DNA from 3 places in the Colwellia meonggei genome. Region 2 is predicted to be linked to each of the others. Evidence: predicted binding sites of a transcription regulator. Region 2 holds the regulator's gene; each other region holds the start of a gene.
The links. Region 2 encodes sigma-54, which starts transcription at its own class of promoters, with help from an activator protein. Its sites were predicted from a motif close to GTTGGCACGNNNNTNGNNT; they were not measured.
Positions count from the first base shown of each region.

Region 1: a site for sigma-54 is predicted at 2,514-2,532, ahead of AC27E9_RS13215 (PEP-CTERM sorting domain-containing protein). Genes of this name have one in related genera too.
Region 3: a site for sigma-54 is predicted at 2,836-2,854, ahead of AC27E9_RS03555 (FlgO family outer membrane protein). Genes of this name have one in related genera too.

Region 1 is NZ_BAAJLZ010000005.1:72,686-77,933, forward strand. It holds gene prsT (XrtA/PEP-CTERM system TPR-repeat protein PrsT) at 1-2,207, opposite strand, end outside; gene AC27E9_RS13215 (PEP-CTERM sorting domain-containing protein) at 2,606-3,418, shown strand; gene AC27E9_RS13220 (hypothetical protein) at 3,697-3,927, shown strand; gene AC27E9_RS13225 (DUF2959 domain-containing protein) at 3,924-4,598, shown strand; gene AC27E9_RS13230 (DUF748 domain-containing protein) at 4,744-5,248, shown strand, end outside.
Region 2 is NZ_BAAJLZ010000001.1:425,820-431,067, forward strand. It holds gene rapZ (RNase adapter RapZ) at 1-778, opposite strand, end outside; gene ptsN (PTS IIA-like nitrogen regulatory protein PtsN) at 785-1,237, opposite strand; gene hpf (ribosome hibernation promoting factor) at 1,271-1,558, opposite strand; gene AC27E9_RS01975 (RNA polymerase factor sigma-54) at 1,596-3,104, opposite strand; gene lptB (LPS export ABC transporter ATP-binding protein) at 3,168-3,899, opposite strand; gene lptA (lipopolysaccharide transport periplasmic protein LptA) at 3,900-4,445, opposite strand; gene lptC (LPS export ABC transporter periplasmic protein LptC) at 4,411-4,977, opposite strand; gene kdsC (3-deoxy-manno-octulosonate-8-phosphatase KdsC) at 4,974-5,248, opposite strand, start outside.
Region 3 is NZ_BAAJLZ010000001.1:796,952-802,199, reverse strand. It holds gene flgA (flagellar basal body P-ring formation chaperone FlgA) at 1-686, shown strand, start outside; gene flgM (flagellar biosynthesis anti-sigma factor FlgM) at 760-1,074, shown strand; gene AC27E9_RS03565 (flagella synthesis protein FlgN) at 1,099-1,530, shown strand; gene AC27E9_RS03560 (LPP20 family lipoprotein) at 1,643-2,107, opposite strand; gene AC27E9_RS03555 (FlgO family outer membrane protein) at 2,135-2,782, opposite strand; gene AC27E9_RS03550 (flagella assembly protein FlgT) at 2,997-4,139, shown strand; tRNA gene AC27E9_RS03545 (tRNA-Arg) at 4,235-4,310, shown strand; gene tkt (transketolase) at 4,863-5,248, shown strand, end outside.

The sequences.
Region 1 (5,248 bases), on a different contig from region 2:
ACTTGTTCTAGGCTATTACTGTTTGTTAATTTATTAATGTTTGAAATTAAATTTAGTGCGAATGATTCATCTTTGTTTTTTATCACTAAATTCACTAAGCCAATATGTGCAGGTATTGAATTTTGATCTTCGACAATCGCTTTTTTATAAGACTGAATTGCGCCAGATGAATCGCCAGCAATAATTTGTGCTTGAGCGAGCAAAATCGATGCAGCTACTTTATCTTGGGCTTTTCTAACATAGTCGCGCAGTGCTAAAATCGCTTGTTGATGCTTATTTTGCTGTTGGTAAAGTTGTGCTATCAATCTTAATGCACCCGCTGAATTAGTATTTTGGCCGATAAAAAAATCAACAGTTTCTATCGCTTTTTCTAACTGATCGCTTTGGGTTAATGCGTTGGCATATTTAGATAAAATATAGTAGTTATTATTGGCAAGAGCGTATGCTTTACTCGTCCATGATAGTGTCTCTATTATATTACCTTCAAATAAGTATGTATCTGAGATTTCAGCCATAATAAGCGGGTTTTGTGGGAATTTTTCAAGCTTATCCTGTAAGAAGCTACGAGCTTTTACATAGTCTTTCTTAATAATGTCCATTCTAGCTAAATGCACGATAGCAGCGATATTTGTATTATCTAAATTTAATGCTTTTTGAAAAGCTTCTTGTGCTTGTGCAAACTGATTGTTCCAGCCGTAAAGTGAGCCAATGCGTTGTTGAAAGTAACTATCGTTCGGGTATTGAGTAATTAGTTCTTGGGCGATAGAAATTGCTTTATCTATATCTTGGTTGTTTTCGAATGAATCAATTAATAGCAGCTTTACTTGTATACTATTTACTTCATTATTCTTAATAGTCAGCAACGCATCAATTGCCGACTTATACTCTCCTGATTGCATTTTACTACGGGCGAGATTACTAATACCTCGCTCAGAATTAGGGTTGATCTTTAATACTTCTTTAAAATAACTCTCTGCTTTATTTGCGTCTTTTAATTGCAAGTATGTCATACCGAGTAAGGTTAAAATATCAACATTATTTGGATGAGTTAAATTAGCTTTTTTTAGCAAGTTCTTTGCAGAAATTGCGCTACCTGTTTGTAATTCTATTAGTGCGATCATGCGAATAGAATCTAGATGTGAATCGACATAAGTTAGATATTTTTCTATATACCGCTTCGCATCCAATAAATTACCATATTGAAAATTAGTTAACCCTGCTAAGTAATAATAATCAGGTGTTGTTTTCATAATTTCATCTGGCACAGCTGCCAAAGTTGTGATGACTTCGGTGAGTTTCTTTGTTCCTGATTGGTCAGAAGAATTATCTAAATTTGCATTAATTAATGCTTTAAGATAGCCCGCTCGTGGTTCATTCGGTATTTCGCTGAGAATAATATCGATGTGGGGTTCAGCAAGTGCGTATTCACTCAAATTTATATGCAACATAGCTTTGGTTAATAAGGCTGCAAAATGACTATGATCAATTTCTATTGCTTTATCAATCGCTACTAATGCCTCTTTTTGTTTACCTAGTTGAGCTAAAATATTGGCTTTCATAATCCAACCATTAATAAACGGTTTTGGTTGCGCAAGAGAGCGTTCGATAAATTGTAATGCTTGCTGAGGTTTCGAGGATATCTGTGCAATTTGAGCTCGACCAAGTAAAGCTAGCTGGTTTTTAGGCGCTAAAATCAAAGCTTCTTCAAAGGTAATGTCTGCAGAGCGATAAAGCTTCTGGCCGATTTGAGCTTGGCCCTTGTAAACAAGTAGCTCAGTTTCAATTTTAGTGCCACGACTACCTGCTTTAGTTATCCGAATAACCTCATCGTACTTATGCTGTAATAAATAGGCATGGGCAAACAATGTTACTAGACGGTTTTTATCCGCATTGTTTGCTTTCGCATTATTAAGTTCAATTTCAGCTAAATCGCCGTTTCCCTGTGCTAACAGCGCTTGAGCTAATAATATTCGCGAAGGCAAATGATCGCTTTGTTGTTGCAAAACATTTTTAAGATGAATTATTGATGTGTCAATCTTATTGTTATGAAAAGCAATAAGCGCATCTTCATACTGTTGGTTTACCGCTTCATTTGCATAGCTATGTAGTGAGAGAGCGCTCAGTAGCACGGCAATAGAGCCAATAGCTTTTATTGGATTTTTCCTACTATTTGATAAAAAAATAGTGTCAGAGGAGAGTTTTTTCATTTTTAGACCTTAGCAATATTATTGGCGTTAACGCTGATTTACACGAAAAATCCTAGTTTATAAATATGTTAATAACTTTTAGTTCTCTAAGCCAGATAAATTAAAATTATTGTATATATTTTAATACTTAACGATAAGCAGTAGGTGAATATCTATATCTACAAGTAAGACTTTTTACTTATATGTGTTAAAGTATTGTTAAACATGTGAAAGTTGAATGTCGAATATTTTTACAATGGGTAAAGTATTAAAATAAAATGAACATGAAAATTTATTTAAGTGTATGTTTGAATTGGGTTTTTTGTGTTTGGTATATGTTTTGCTTAATGATTTTGTGAAAATAGATAATTCAAATTTTTATACGGTTGAAAGTTGTAACAACATATAATTGGAATATTATGATGTCGATGATTAAAAAAGGTTTACAAACATTAGCTTTAACTACGCTATTGGCTAGTACAAGTATTTACGCCACAGATATTACTGTTGGTGGCTCTACTGTTTCGGTAGATGATACGGCGGATAGAGGTCAAGGCGGAACATCAAGTAATGGCTATTTGTATAATATAAATCAAATGGACGTTAATTGGGCATCTGATGATACGATAACTGTTGATGTGTTTACTAATTTTGCTAGAAAAGATGGTTGGGAAAATAATTACCATGCATCAGGACAATATAACAAAAATATAATTTTTGGTGATTTACTTATTGGTGCCAATAAAGGTAATGACTCTGGTTATAATTACGCATTTTCTCTTGGTAATTTTATGAATAATAGTGCAACGCGATTTGATTGGAGTAATCTTTCTAATGAAAAGGCGGGTGGGTTATATGCTATTGACGGAACCACTAAAGCGGGAGAATATCACGGTTATAGAAGAGATAAAGGCTCAGTATTTGGAAATACTATAGGTGGAGAACAAAATGCTGTTTCTTCATTTTGGTCTGTATCTGGAGGCGCAAATACCGGAAAAATTAGTTTTAGTTTTAATGTTGGTGGCATTGATGCTTTTAAAAAGGCAACGTCATTATCATTGAGTTGGGCAATGTCTTGTTATAATGATGCTGTACACGATACGTTTGCATTGACAAGAAAGAATAGACCACCAACGGACGTACCTGAACCTACGACAGTTATGCTTATGCTTTTGGCATTAGCAGGTATTGTATATAGTCAGAAGAAAAAGAAGGGTGATTTTTCAGCATAGTACCTGAAAATAGAATTATTAAGGAAAGCCAAATGCATATGCATTTGGCTTTTTTGTTTTATAGTATTTCGGGTGAATTACTTCAACCTTAACGATATAGCATGAACAGTACCTCTTTTACTACAATGCCTCCTTATTTCTAATAAACTATAAGAAATTTTTTATAAATTTATCTTGGTGGTTTGAAATAACCACAAGCATTACAAATAAAGGTAATGTTATACTGTTGACAATAAAACGATATTTTAATAACAAAAATTTAACGCATGGAGGTTTACATGGCGCAGCAAGGTTCTGGTGGTAATGTTTTAGCGGCACTTTGTAGTATTTTTATTCCTGGTTTAGGGCAATTGGTACAAGGGCGCATTATGCCCGCCATTTTGTTTTTTATATTTTGGACAATTGCTGGGGCATTGATGTGGGTCGGTATTGGCTGGATATTATTACCGATAGTGTATATCTGGTGTATTATTGATGCAGCACGTTATACAAGCGGGGGTGGATCATGACCATAGCCAATGTAATTAGCGTAAAAAAAGTACAAAAGCTTGTTACTTTGCTATTCACAGTAACATTAATGTTAGGTTGCCAATCTGCGTATTATTCTGCAATGGAAAAAGTTGGTGTTCATAAACGTGATATTATGCTTGACCGCGTTGAAAATGCGCAAACAGCTCAGCAAGATGCCCAACAACAATTCAAATCTGCACTAGATCAACTTTCACAGTTAATAAATTATGATGGTGGTGATTTAGCTGCGCAATACGAGTTGGTTAACGATCAATATGAAGCAAGTAAATCATCAGCTGAAGAGGTAGCTGCTCGTATTACTGCCATAGAGAATGTTGCTGAAGCTTTGTTCGATGAATGGAATAATGAAATAGAGCAATATTCAAGTGCAAGTTTGAAGCAGCAAAGTCAGCAAAAACTGCGAAAAACACAGCGAAATTATCAAAGTTTGATTAAGTCGATGCATAGGGCAAAAAATAGAATGGCGCCCGTATTATCAGCACTTAAGGACAATAGCTTGTATTTAAAACATAACTTAAATGCACAAGCCATTGGCGCTCTGCAAGGTGAATATAAAACTATTAAACGTGATGTTGAGTCGTTGGTTGCCGAAATGAGTAAGGCAATTGAGCAATCTCAGCAGTTCATTGATTTATTACAGCCTGAATAATATAAATGTTGTATTAAGAAACCATCGTAGATTTTGCGATGGTTTCTTTATTTTGGATGATTAAAAATTTAAATTATCAATCAATAGTTTTAATCAAAACAGTTTTAGTCAAGATTTTGAATTTTGTAATTTATAGGAAAATAAGATGAGGCGTCACCTCAAAAATTTAAGTAAATTTTTAGCTATTAGTTTTTTTACCCTTTATTGTTTAATTTGGGTACTGTCTCCAATAATCACAAGTTATGTTACCAACAATTATGCACTTCCTAATGGTTATGCTCTTACCTCAAACTCTAGTATTCGTTATAACCCGTTCACAGCACATTTGACGGTTAATGATTTAGAGCTGCAACATGAAAGCGATATTACCTTAAGAATGAAGGCTCTTGATGTTGAGTTACACTTGCATCAATTATTATTTGACACTATTTATATTGCAGAGTTTGATATTACAGGCATGTATATTCCGGTGATTACTGGTGAAAACTCGTTAAAGGTTGCTGGTTTTGAGTTAATGAATAAAGCAACAGACGACGCCGAAGTTGCTCAAGAAAATGATACGCCAACAGTTAAAAAAGAATTTCCGTATCAAATAGTGCTACCTGACTTTAATTTAACTGATTCTAAAATTGATATTGCCCATTTAGGAA
Region 2 (5,248 bases):
ATTCCGCGATATAAACAGATCTGTGCTTACCACCCGTACAACCTATGGCGATAGTGACGTAACTACGATTATTACGCTCAAGGTGCGGTAACCAAGTCATCATAAAGCTGTTTATTTGCCAGATAAACTTGGTCACTATTGGTTGGCTTGCTAAGAAATCTTGCACTGGTTTATCTAAACCTGTGTAGCCTTTCAATTCTTTATCCCAATAAGGGTTAGGTAGGAAGCGAGCATCGAAAACATAATCGGCATCTTGAGGAACGCCGTGCTTGAAACCAAAAGATTCGAAAACAATAACCATTGAGCCAGATTTTTTGCCTAAAATTCTTTCTCGTACCAAATCAGCCAATTGGTGTGGTGAAAGTTGGCTGGTATTAATATATAAATGCGCGCGAGTCGCAATTGGTGCAAGTAATTGCTTTTCCAGTGCAATCGCTTGATCAAGGGCGATATTTTGTTTAATTAAAGGGTGTAAACGTCGAGTTTCACTAAACCGGCGAATGAGATCGCTATCATCAGCATCTAAATAGAGTAAGTTTAATTCAACCGCGCTGGGCAGGTAATCGATAATCTCTGGAACATCATTCGGGTCGGCGGGTAAATTACGAACATCAAGGCTAACGGCAACATTCTCGTAATCATTGATCACAGTATGGGTTAATGCGGGCAACAAATTAACCGGAATGTTATCAACACAATAATAGCCTAAATCTTCTAAGACTCTAAGTGCCACACTTTTACCTGAGCCGGAACGGCCACTGACAATGATTAATTTCACTGGTAATTAACTCGCTTGTTGGATTAATTCAAAAAGTGCTTGGTTACTTTCACATTTACGAACTTGTTTACAAAACTGTTTGTCGCGAAATATCTCGGCGATGCTTTGTAATGTACATAAATGATTTTGACACTCAGCTTCGGCAACAAATAGCGCAATAAAAATATCGACAGGTCTATGATCTATGGCATCAAAGTTTATCGCTTGTTCTGTAGTAATAACTACCGCAATTGGCTTATCAGCAGTATCTAAACGTCCGTGAGGAATTGCAATTCCGTTACCAATTCCAGTAGAGCCCATTTTTTCACGCTTAACCAAGCTCTCTAACAATTGAAAAGTATCGTGATTAGGCAATTTTTCAGAGGCCAAGCTACTTAAATATTCTAATATGCGTTTTTTACTGGAGCCCGGAGCTGCACATATAGTGCAGTCCGGTGTCAAGATGTCTTGCAACTTCATAATTACTTCAAAAACCTAATGCGAAGGGGGATATTAGTGTTTACTAATTTTGCCTTTATATTTTAATATTTGGCGGTCAAGTTTATCAATCAGTGAATCGATTGAAGCGTACATATCACTATTTTCGGCTTTGGCATGTACTTCACTACCACTTAAATGCACCGTTGATTCGGCAATTTGATTAAGCTTTTCCACCGTTAACACGACATGAACATTATTGATATGATCAAAATGTCGCTCTAGTTTTTCAAATTTTCCATTAACATAATCACGTAATGAATCGGTAACATCGACATGGTGTCCGGTAAGATTAATTTGCATATGCTTCAATCCTCTTTTTCGGGTAAATAAACCAAGCCTACAATAGGCTTTTACGTTGATTCGATGGTGGTATCGAAAGTGACTCGCGATATTTAGCTATGGTACGTCTCGCCACTTTAATACCTTGTTCTGCAAGAATATCTGCCATTTTACTATCGCTCAGTGGCTTGGCCGGTACTTCTGCAGAAACTAACTTTTTAATTAACTCACGAATGGCAGTTGATGAACACTCGCCACCATTCTCAGTACTGACATGGCTAGAAAAGAAATATTTTAATTCGAAAATGCCTCGTGGCGTGTGCATATATTTTTGTGTGGTAACACGCGAAATGGTTGATTCATGCATATCAACAGCTTCAGCAATATCGTTCAATACCATAGGACGCATGGCTTCAGGGCCATGTTCAAAAAATCCTTGTTGGCGTTGAACGATACAATTTGACACTTTTAATAGGGTATCATTACGGCTTTCGAGACTTTTTATAAACCACTTAGCTTCCTGCAGGTTTGAACGAATAAATTGCGAGTCAGTAGATGATTTCATTGAACGTGACATCGCGGCATATTGCTGGTTTACCGAAAGCTTAGGTGCAGTATCAGGATTTAGTTCAACGGTCCAACGACCATTTTTCTTTTCAACTGACACATCAGGTATAACGTATTGCTCTTCACTCTTAATAACGCTATCACCAGGGCGTGGATCAAGTGTCTGAATTAAGCGAATAACTTCACGTAATTGATCTTCTTTTAGGCGTAATTTACGCATTAATTGGCGATAGTCGCGATTACCAAGTAAATCGATATATTTACCTACCGCTAATTTACTTTCCTCTAACCAAGGTGTATCGCTTGAGAACTGGTTTAATTGAATTAGTAAACACTCCGGAATAGAGCGGGCCGCGACACCTACAGGATCAAAAACATTAATACGTTTTAAAACCACTTCAATTTCGTCAAGTTCTACGTCTTCAATGCCAACACTTTCTAAAATTTCTTCAGCTGATACTGTAAGGTAACCAGCTTCATCGACAGCTTCAATAATCGCTGTTGCAATAGCCTGGTCGGTTTCGGTAAACGGTGTAAGCTCCATTTGCCAAAGTAAGTGATCTTGAATTGAGTCTTTAGTTTCGCCTTGGTAAGTATAATCTTCTGAGGCTGGGCCTACTGCGCCGCTGCTAGCACCGGCACTAAAATTATCGTCCCAAGTGGTGTCGTTATTTAATTCTTCTGGGATATCAGTTTTTGCCATACCTTCAGCAGAACTGATTTCATCGATAGTAGGAGTAGAGTCTTCACTGCCATCTGGCGTCGCTACTTCAGTGCTTTCGCCGACACTTGCGGAAAATGCTTCTTCTAAATTATCAGGGGTATTTTCGGTAGTATTAGTTTGGTTTTCATCCATTTCAAGCAGTGGATTACTTTCAAGCGCTTCCTGAATCTCTTGCTGTAGGTCTAATGTCGACAATTGCAACAATTTAATTGCTTGTTGCAATTGCGGGGTCATGGTTAGCTGTTGCCCGATACGGAGCTGCAGAGTAGGACGCATTTAGATTTTCTTTTCCCTGTTACTATTTAACACAATGTTATTTTATTGCTAAAGCTGATTTCACTATAGCGTGAATTGTTCACCTAGGTATACATCTCTTACGTGTTGATTTGCAAGAATTTGATCCGCATCACCTTCTGCAATAAGTTCACCATGGCTAACAATATACGCATGTTCACAAACGTCTAATGTTTCGCGCACGTTATGATCAGTAATTAGAATACCAATACCACGTTCCTTTAAGTGTAGGATAATTTTTTTTATATCACCTACTGAAATTGGATCAACACCTGCAAAAGGTTCATCCAACAAGATAAATTTTGGATCAGCAGCTAATGCTCGCGCAATTTCTACTCGACGACGTTCACCACCTGACAGGCTCATACCTAAATTGTCTTTAATATGACCGATATTGAACTCTTCTAATAAGTGTTCAAGTTTTTCTTCTTTTTCAACATCAGTTAATGATTTTCGCGTTTGTAAAATGGCCATTATGTTGTCGTAGACAGATAATTTCCGAAATATTGATGCTTCTTGTGGTAAGTAGCCAATACCCTTACGAGCACGTTCATGCATTGGCAGCAAAGTTAAATCTTCTTCGTTAAGTACAATAGCTCCGCTATCATTATTGACTAAACCAACAATCATATAGAACGAGGTGGTTTTTCCTGCACCATTAGGACCAAGTAAACCAACAATTTGCCCAGCAGAAACTTTTAAACTGACATTTTTAACAACTTTTCGGCCTTTGTAAGATTTTGCTAAACCGGTTGCTGATAAGGTAGATATTGGCATTTAATTTTGCTGTTCCTTTGATTTTTTCGGTAGTTCAGGCTTACTTTTAGGCTGCAAAACTGTTTCAACAACCGTATTTTCTAAGCTTTCTGCATTAACGTATTCAGTTTCAAAGTTATAGGTGATTTTATTGCCACTTACTTCACTGCCTTCTTGTGTTAGTAAAGCGTTGCCAGAAATAATGACGATACTCTTTGCAGGTTCGTATCTAATCTCATTGGCTTGTAAATTAATTGGGCTGCCATCTTCAAGGGTTTGTTCAAAGGTAGCAGGTGAACCTTTGGCAATATAAATTTTATCTTCGCTGTCAGCTTGAGCAATAACTTGCACTAACTCGGCGTTAATAGTGAGTGTGCCTTGCGAAATAATAACATTGTCGATATAACTGAAAATTTTATTTTTTAGATCGGCAGCTTGCCGTGATGAAGAAATTTTGATTTCTTGGTCAACATCAAATTTTTCAGCATTTACTGCCGGTATTAATAATATTGCTGCAGTAATACAGGCTAAGCTAGCTTTTAGTTTTTTTGTAAATGGTTTGTACATGTTCTGTCAATGTCATCTGTGTTGAGTTTAAGTCTACAATTAATCCTGAGCCATACATAGTAAATCCTTTACCTAATATCAGAATAGTTTGTTCTGAGCTGATAATATTGCTTTTTAAATCCATTTCTAAGTTTTTTCCGTGCACTTCTTGGATCAAACTTTCCTTATCGGTGGCTATTAAGCGCACACGATTCTCTAACCGAACTCGGTTATTGTTGTATAATGTGCCCTCGTTAGCCGTAACTTGCCAAGTTGGCTTGTTATTTTTTGGATACAAAGTATAACGAGGGTATTCAAAGTGTGTGACCTCTAATTGCGCATAATGTTCCATACGTTGTGCTTCAACAACGTATGATAAGTCACCTGCTTCTTGATAAATATCGCTATTAAGGTTCTCAGCAATAAACTCTGGTTCATTACTGTTTTCAAGAATATCAGTGTCAACTTCTTTCGCGGCATACCATTCCATTAGGCCATATGTTCCTATAGCAAAAATAAAAAATGCTATGGTTGCACTGTATATTCTATTCATATGCTGGCGCCTGTGGCATTTGCTAAGGTGTTTTGACTTTGCATAATCAAATCACAAACTTCGCGTACAGCGCCAAAACCACCACGCGTGTAGGTAATATAATCACAGGTATTGATAATTGCTGGGTGGGCGTCACTAACGGCAATACTTAAGCCGACATAATTTAAACACTCAAAATCTGGCATATCATCGCCAATATAGGCGATTTCTTCAGCTGTAAGGTTTAATGATTCTGCCATTGCTTTTAATGCAGGTAGCTTATCTTCTTGCC
Region 3 (5,248 bases), 370 kb from region 2:
AATTAAAGATATTAGTAAAAATTACCGTTATTTACTTCACGTTACTGACTAGCAGTAATGCCATGGTCTTTGATCGTGATTATTTAAACAACTTCATTAAATCGCAAGTACAAGAGCAAATAAAGGCTCCTGCCCAAGGAAAACTGCTTATCGATGTATCACCAATAGATCCGAGAATTAATTTACAAGCTTGTCTATCGCCATTAACGGCAAATATACCTGAAAAACATAATGGTAGGAATGTAAATGTTAAAATTGTTTGCGCTGATGAGAAGCCATGGCATTTATACGTTCCAGTTAAAATTCAAACTATAGTCCCTGTTTTAGTAACCAAAGTACGAGTTACTAAAGGCACTTTACTTGATAATTCAAACATTGAAGTTATTCTTAAAGACAGTGCAAAAATAAGAGGTGTAGTACTTGATGATACTAAAGTTGTGATCGGCGCTCGCACCAAAAGAAACCTATCCAAAGGCAGCGCTATCACCAGTAAAAACACTTGTTTTGTTTGTAAAGGGCAACCGGTGAATATTATTGCGAAATCAGCAGGCTTTGAAATAAAGTCTTCAGGAACCGCCTTACGAGATGGCAGTTTAGGCGACATTATTTCAGTAAAAAATACTAAGTCTGGTCGCACGGTGCGTGGGCAAGTTAACGCTATTAACCAAGTGGTAATTAATTTATAATAATGCTTAAGTTTTCCATTGCTTTGCCGATAAAAAGTTAGAAACCAATTACTGTTGTAAGTAGGATTTAATAATGGCGATAAATATCAATAACTTGAACAATGCTAATCAAGTAAAGCAAAAACTTGATCAGCAAGTTCAGACTAAACAACAAGTCACCGAAAGCGCAAATGCATCACAACAAGCTAAATTAGCGCCACGTGATTCAGTATCCATTACACCGCAGGCAAAGCAGTTGAGTGAATTACAGAAAAAAGCAGGTGACTCACCTGTTGTAAATCAAAAGAAAATCGACGAATTAAAAAGTGCGATAGCGTCAGGGGATTATAAAGTTAATCCTGAAAAGCTTGCCGCAAGTATTGCCAACTTTGAGTTCGATCTAGGCTAACGGCTAACCTCACCGGAGTAGAAAGTGTCTGATAAAATAACGCCGCAACAATTGGTTTCTCAACAATTATCGCAATTGACGCAATTAGAGGCGTTATTAACGACAGAAAAAGATATTTTACAGCAACAGAATCCAGACGCTTTAATCGCAATTACTTCAGAAAAAAATAACTTACTTGTTGCCATTCAAGAAATTGACAATGCCATTGGTCAAAGTTTTGAGTTTAAACAAGAGAAGTTAGCCGGTAACTTTAGTCAAGAACTTGCTGAAATAGAAAACACTTTGCTGCGTTGTAAAAAACAAAACCAAGTCAATGGTTTGATCATTCATCAATCACAATTATCGGTTGAACGCATGAGAACCTCATTACTAGAAAATCATAATAAGTCATCTATGACCTATGATAACAAAGGCAAAACCTCTGGCGGTTTAAGCAGTCTAGGTATCAAAGCGTAAATAAATTAAAGGCGCCTTCTGCTTCAAGCATTTCTGCTTAACTTTCACCTATTATTAAGCACAAAAAAACCAGCCACTGCTGGTTTCCTTTATTGCTAAACTAAATTTAGCCTTAGTAATATGAAATATCTTTAATTTCTTTTCTATTAGACGATGCCGCATATATTTCATAAACATCTTTAAAGTCTAAGCTTAGTTCTGTGGTATACGTATCACCAACTGGGTAGCTTTTAACAACTTTTGCACCGCGAATGATACCTTGTACCGATGTTCTTAATTTTTGATTATCAACAATCAAGTTCGACATGGTTGTTTTACCATCAACTGTTTGCCCATAAACTTGTTCAGCCAACTCAGCATAAGCAGCAATTTTTGAAGCATTAATTGCCATTAGCATTTTCTGAGTTTTATGTTTTGACTTTTGTAGACTAATTGGTGCCTGCCCTATCGCCGTTAATACAGGGAAACTTTCTGGTTTTACTGTTTGCCACTCAACATGTTTATCATAAAAAGATGTACAGGCAGTTAGTACAAATAAGCCAAATAAAATAACACTGCGTTTCAATAAAGTATTCATATTATGCCTTGATTCTATTAGCTAAAACTATTGCTGAATCGCCACAGCGCGGGCATCTTCAACTAACATTGCACTGTCTCGAATGATCATACCGTCTTTCATTTTGACATTTTCATTTCGATTAAAGTCATCACCTACCACCCAAGAAGGAATAAACGATTGCGCGGTAGCCACCACAACGCGTGATTGCATACCTATCATTCGAGCATTCACCAAAATACCTTCTTCTTGTTGCATCATGGTGCCTGTCACAACATAGTCAATTATCTGGCGTTCAGGCAACTCTTTCCAATCGCGGCTAAATACATAATCACCATCAGCTGTTACTCGAATATGGCCTGTTGTTTTAAAATCGATAACCACTAAGCCATGGCGCTGCATTTCATGGACAAAGCTTTCTGAAAGCTGATTACCTAACCAATTCGTTGACTCTAAGTTTTTCAAATCAACAAACGAAGCAATAGCAATTGGCGTTTTCGGATTAACAAAAGAACTGCTTTCAAGCATTTGATAAGCAAGACCTTTAACAACATCATTTATGGCATGACGTGGCAGTTCAAAACTGTCAATTTCTTGTTTGTCATGATACGAAGAGCGATAAAAGTCGTCTTTTTCACTCACCATAGAGCAGGACGCAAGTGCGGGTATTAGTATTGCTAGCAGCCAATTCTTCATTGAGCTATCCTCAATTAATGCATAAATTCATATTAATATTCGTATTAATACTAAAGCACAAATCGCGCCAATTTTTATAACATTTTAATTAGGCACAAAACATGCATATTTAAGCCTAATTACCGACCCTTGTTGAAATGAGACAACTATGCAGTTAAATGCCATTTGCCAGAGAATATGTAAACTTAGCTTGTTAAAACTTAGTGTAATAGTAATGAGCCTTACTTTATATAGTAATACGAGTGCTGCGCAGTGGTATGAATCACAAGGTGTCGCCACAATAAAAAATGACGATAGTAAGTCGGCGAAAAATAGAGCGATGCAAAACGCCCTAAAGAAAGCATTATTGGTTGCTGGGGCTTCAGTCTCTAGTGTTCAACAGGTAGTAAATGGTCTACTTACTCAAGACGAAATTAGCATTCGTGCCAGTGGCAGTGTTAACTCTTTTGAATTGATCAGTGAAAACTATACGGATGATCTCGTTACGGTAAAAATTCGCGCAGATATTTTCCCTCAAGAAAAGAAGTGTTTTGCTGCTGACTATAAAAAATCTATGCTACTAACACGCAGTAACTTACTACATAGAGAACAAGCCAATATTGGCAATATTTATCAATTAGATAAAACGATAGTGAACCAGCTTGCTAATAAAATTAAAAAAAATGGCATTTATCTCGATACAAAACTTGCGTTAAACACAAAAACAGAGTTTTCCCGCCTTAATCAAAGTTTAGCGATGGAACAATTAAAAAATCTGTCGATGTCATTAGCCAGTATGACCAATAGCCAATATATTTTATTTTCTGAAATTCAAGATATTTCCATGGCAAACGATGAAGATAATTCATGGCAATTTTGGCAAGACGATGTGTATCAGCGCCAATTTAATATTGCGATTTATATTCATGACGGTACCACTGGCGAACGAGTTTTAGATAAGCAATACCAAAGCTCAGCGCCTTGGCAATTTAACAAGCGCCAGCAAATTGATGTTTCCAGTCAGAACTTTTGGCAAAGTGAATATGGCATGCGAATTAGCCAAACTCTTGAAGATATGGTGACAGATATTGATGAAAATATGATGTGCCAACCGACACAAGGAAGGATAGTAAACGTTGTCGGCAACAATATTACCTTTAACTTAGGGAAAAGGCATGGTGTGCAAGTAGGTGATGAGTTTTCACTGCTACATTTTCAAAACTTTATCAGCGATGATAAAAAATCATACCCAGGCTTTAATGTAAGCCCGTATAAAGTGACCGTAAATGAAGTGTCTAACGATAGTGCTCGCGCAACAACAACTGAGCAGCACATTATCGACAATATACAAATCAATGATTTAGCTGTCCGCTACTAGTAAAAGAAAATCTGTAAAATTATTGTAATTACATATATTAGCCATTTATATAACTTGAATTAAGTTGCTGATATATTGGGATTACTCAAACTTATGTCCTCATAGTTTAACTGGATAAAACTGCGGCCTCCTAAGCCGCTGCTCCAGGTTCGAGTCCTGGTGGGGACGCCATAAGATCGTTAACAAAGATCATTTGCCTATTTATAACTTTCAAAGACATAAAAAAACCCCGCAATTGCGAGGTTTATATTTAACAGACAAATTAGTTTACTAACTCGCCTTTCTTTTGTTCTAATACAACGTCCTTGTCATCTGCAGCTGAGCTACTACTCAACACAGCCGATACAGCTAATATTACTACTGCAAATATTACCGTAGTCAGCTTAACTCCTCTTGACGACGACCTGTTCATTTTTCAATCCTGTTTCAGGTTATATCTTTTTATTCTTATTTGTACATACAACCAAGCTACACTATAGGATCTTAATCTTTAGATCAACAACTTAGTTTATAATTTTCAAAGCATTACTAGTCATAAACTAAAGGTAATGTTCAAAACGGACATTAAGATACGATCAACACAAGGTTTACCGCTACCAACAAATATAACTAAGAGAAAAAAAATCATAGAAAAAGGCTAATAAGATTTGCAGTCAAGGGGCACTCTAGGCGAAAATAAGCGCAAATTTCATCCTTTCAAATTTTACACTTACTGGAGTAATTATGCCGTCGCGTCAACAATTGGCCAATGCAATTCGAGTTTTAAGCATGGATGCCGTGCAAAAAGCCAAATCAGGACACCCTGGAGCCCCAATGGGCATGGCAGATATCGCTGAAGTTTTATGGCGTGATTTCTTAAAGCACAACCCAACAGATCCTAACTGGGCAGATCGCGATCGTTTTATTTTATCAAACGGTCATGGTTCAATGCTAATATACTCACTTTTGCATTTAACCGGTTATGATTTACCGATTAATGAATTACAAAACTTCCGTCAGTTACATTCAAAAACACCAGGGCATCCAGAATATGGTTATACTCCAGGTGTAGAAACAACAACAGGCCCATTAGGTGCTGGTGTTTCTAATGCTGTAGGTATGGCTATTGC